Regions from separate parts of the Bacillus sp. T-10(2022) genome, predicted to be linked through region 2. Evidence: riboswitches for the same ligand, from Rfam matches in the RefSeq annotation. Region 2 holds a riboswitch; the other holds the start of a gene.
The links. Region 2 has a riboswitch for cyclic di-AMP ahead of OSJ91_RS03580 (TrkH family potassium uptake protein). Riboswitches for the same ligand answer to the same signal wherever they lie in the genome.
Positions count from the first base shown of each region.

Region 1 (2,206 bases), 460 kb from region 2:
AAGAACTACGAAAGATACACCTGGTACACCAGCAATCCCTTTGGATGTGATCATTAACACTAGCATCAGCGTAATTTGCTCATACACGCTTAAATCGATTCCGTACATTTGAGCAATGAAGATAGCTGCTAACGCTTGGTATAATGTAGAACCATCAAGGTTAAAAGAGTATCCAGTCGGGATAACAAATGTAGCAATATGTTTCGGACATCCCGCTTTCTCCATTTTTTCCATGATTTTCGGAAGAACCGCTTCAGAACTTGCAGTAGAGAAAGCAAGAATCAATTCTTCTTTTAGAAGTTTAATCAATGTAAAGATATTGAATCCTACAAATTTTGCAATAAGACCCAGGATGACAATTACAAAGAAAATCATTGTTCCGTAAACAGAAAGCGCTAACTTTCCTAACGGAATTAAAGATTCCAAACCGAACTTGGAGATAGTCACACCGATTAATGCAAATACACCGATAGGAGCGAATTTCATGACCATGTTAGTCAGGTAGAACATTCCTTCAGCTACACCTTGGAAGAAACGGAATACTGGTTTACCTTTTTCACCGATGGCCGCAATACTAAGTCCAAACAACACGGAGAAGAAAATGATCGCTAGCATATCGCCTTCTACCATTGCTTTAACTGGATTGGATGGTACGATGTGCACGAGTGTATCTACGAACGATTCATGCTGCTTAGTTTCTGCTGTATCAACATATGTGGAGATATCAGTTTGTTCCAGTTTATCCATATTCACACCAGCACCAGGCTGGATAATATTCGCTGAAATTAAACCAACAGCAATCGCTATCATAGTTACAACAACAAAGTATGATAATGATTTAGCACCTAGTTTACCTACCGCTTTCAAATCACCTACACCGGCAACTGCAACGATAAGGCTGGATACGATGATCGGCACTACGATCATTTTAATCATTCGTAGGAAAATGTCTCCGAATGGCTGTAAAAAGCTTTGGGCCGACTCATTACCATAAAAAATGGCACCAACGATAATCCCTAGAATTAAACCAATAAAAATTTGGCTAGCTAAACTTAATTTAAATTTCTTCATTTACTTTCCTCACCTTCCATAAAGTCTTTGATGCAAAAACATTTTTGTCTCGGTAAGGGAAACAAGATACTAATAAAAAGAAAGTAATTTTTCTTTTTTTGAAAAACTCTGTCTTTACGCCGAAAAAAAAGACACTTCATGTGTCGATTTCTTATTGGCGTGAATATTCACACATGTTCCCTTAAAGACGCTGACGAGGTTAGCTGTCGGGTTAGGAATTGGAAACACAAATGCCCTTTCATTTCTGAATTCACCCCTAGCGGATAAAATCCACAAAAATGGGTCCCCCGTTCTTGGAATAAGATTAAGCGAGTTAACTTATAATAAAATATTATACTAAAAATGATAATCTGTAAATATTAATTCGCATTAGTTCTAGAAAAAATCTTTAAATATGTCTGAATATTCTGCATTAAAGACTATTGTATCTATAATTACTCTTCCCGATTTTTAATCATATAAGTTATATTGATATATAATTAAGAACTAATTTGACATCACCTCTCTTGATGTAAGAAGCGGTTATTTTTCCAAAATGCCAAGCAACAGATATCTTACTTTTTCCCTAGAGGTGAATTTTTTATAAGTTGCCGCTTTCACTTTTTCAAATTGGATTGGGGTAATAAAATAAGAATGGTTCTTCGCCACATCCGGCTCCATTAGGATGACGTCACCCACCGACGGTCCCTTTATGATTTCTTGCATCCCTTCAGCCTTAAGCCCTTTTGTAATGTAATGTTTATCCACATAGCCTTTTTTAGTCAATTTGTAAACATAAGGCTGTTTATGGTATTGTACCGCCTCTATAGGAATGGAGGGTACACCTGCTTTCTCATTGGTTATTACAGTAAGGTTCACTTTGGATCCCACCAACAAAGCTTCCGTTTCTTCACCTTCCGATTCGATTAGTGCCTGAAATGGAAATCTGTTATCTTTTTTTAATGACGGCTCTTCAGCGGGATAGGAATGGATGCGGCCTATCTTCCCTTTCAATGCCGTTTTTGAATCAGAGGAACTTGCTTTTATAGTCATGCCCACTTCAGCCTTTTTCATTTCCTCTTCGGTGAAATCCCCTTCAATTGCCATATTTGTCGAAACAATGGATATAATGGGGTTATTCAGGTTTTTATTGATA
Region 1 covers NZ_CP113518.1:287,988-290,193, reverse strand. Annotated here, with positions in the region: gene OSJ91_RS01450 (cation:dicarboxylate symporter family transporter) at 1-1,071, opposite strand, end outside; cyclic di-AMP (ydaO/yuaA leader) riboswitch at 1,245-1,392, opposite strand; gene OSJ91_RS01445 (efflux RND transporter periplasmic adaptor subunit) at 1,594-2,206, opposite strand, start outside.
Region 1: linked by a shared signal. The riboswitch ahead of OSJ91_RS01450 (cation:dicarboxylate symporter family transporter) and the one ahead of OSJ91_RS03580 (TrkH family potassium uptake protein) in region 2 are both predicted to bind cyclic di-AMP.

Region 2 (2,206 bases):
GAACGGATCTGGCTTGCGCCTCATGGCGATAGCAAAGGCCAAAGTCAAAGGACCCACCCGGCCTGCAAACATCGTGAAAATTATGAGCATCCGGCCAACCGGTGATAATTCTGGGGTCAAACCCATTGAAAGTCCCACGGTGGCGAAAGCTGAAGTGGCTTCGAACAAAATCATCAAGAAGTCAGTTCCGCTTTCAGTGATGGTCAGCAGAATGGAGATGATTGAAACCACGAATACACCAATGAATGTGACGGATAATGCTTTAAAAATCGTTTCACTCACGATGCGGTGGCGGAACAATACCACATCACCCTTACCTTTGATCTGTGACCAAACCGTTCCGACAAGCGTCGCCAATGTAGTCGTTTTAATCCCGCCGCCAGTCGATCCGGGTGATGCCCCAACGAACATCAAGAAAATGATGAGCAGTAATGTAGGCTGAGTTAAATCAGGGATATTCAGCGTGTTGGAGCCTGCCGTCCGTGGTGATACCGATTGAAATAAAGACGACAGCGTTTTACCCATGAAAGATAAAGGCTGCAATGTCTTTGGGTTACCAAACTCGAATAAAAAGATTATAATCGCGCCGGCAATCGTAAGGGTCAAGCTAGTCGTCAGAACTATCTTCGTATGTACGGATAAACGATGTGTATTCCGATATTCGTATATTTCATTCATCACGATAAAGCCTATCCCGCCAAACGTGATGAGGAAGGCGACGGTAAGGGTTACGAATGGATCCGATACATAAGGGGTCAAACTCCTGAATTCCCCCATTAAATCAAAGCCGGCATTATTGAAATTCGAGATGGAATGAAAAACACCGTAATAGATCGCCTTGCCGATTGGCATGTCAAAAGAAAAGCGAATCGATAAAATAAGGGCACCCATGCCCTCAATGATGGCCGTGAAAATTAAAAGCCGTTTCACTAACCTGACTACACCTGCCATGGATAGATTATTTAAGGACTCCTGCAAGAGTAACCTGCCTTTTAAAGAAATCTTTTTGCCTAATAATAAAAAGAAAAACGTCGCAAATGTCATGAACCCTAAGCCGCCTACCTGAATCAATGTTAGGATGACCAACTCACCAAAAGTGGTGAAGGTCGATCCCGTATCCACTACGACCAGTCCTGTTACACATGTAGCTGAAGTCGAGGTGAATAAAGCATCCAGAAAAGAAAGACCATTTCCATTTTCTGTGGAAATCGGCAGGGTCAATAAATAGGCCCCAATAAGTATCAGGATGGCAAAGCCGAGTACAAGTATTTTTGGCGGATCCAATTTTGTCATTCTCAAATGATCATCCCTACCCATAAAAAAATTGTGTAAAACTGTATGACATTTCAATCATCAATCTGCTTTTCGAATCTTTTTAAAGGCATAATAAAAAGACCTGCGAAAAACCTCGAACTGCTGTTTTGTCACAAAAAGCGTGCAAAATAAGCTCCCGAAATAGGCGGTCTTATGACCTCCTTCGCTTTAGCCGACGAAGTTAGCTGACGGGTAGGATGGCGAAAGAGCTGATCTCATCCCTTCTGCAAGGCAGAATTAACCCCAAATGATTGGGTCCTCCGTACTCATTTTCCATGAGTTTTGGCCGAAATGCATTAAATTGATAAACGTATTCTACTCCCATCATTTAGCAGTTGTAAACCCCTAAATCGTAAAAAAATATTTCTTTAACAAAACTGAAAATTTACGTTTTATTTACATTTAGAAAACGTATTGACAAATATTAGTTAGCACATTATGATAGGTTCGATTAATCCAATTATGATAACCGGCATCGATGTACTTTATTCAATAGTTTCAAACAAAACATGCTATTGCGAATCAAAATTTGTAACATATATATTATGTTTCTTTTGTAAAAGATAAAGGTAAAAGCAGTACATTATTATTTAAATTCAATACATTTTATTAAAAAGGCGGGCAATTATGGAGAAGACGTTCAATAGATATGTTATTAATGCTACAGGCAAGGGTGGCCAAACATATTTAACACAATGCCAGGATAAAGATGCACTTAGGAAATGGATAGCCGATCATGAGGATCAAATCATCATGAATGAGTTAAGGATAACGGATAAGAAAAAGAATCCGTTTTTAAAATTGTTTTCCCTAAGGTAAATCAACTGAATCCAACATTCATTAGCGGTATTCAATTATGTATTCCTGTGTTCTATCCGGAACGCTGAGCGAA
Region 2 covers NZ_CP113518.1:746,688-748,893, forward strand. Annotated here, with positions in the region: gene OSJ91_RS03580 (TrkH family potassium uptake protein) at 1-1,293, opposite strand, end outside; cyclic di-AMP (ydaO/yuaA leader) riboswitch at 1,470-1,612, opposite strand; gene OSJ91_RS03585 (hypothetical protein) at 1,942-2,133, shown strand.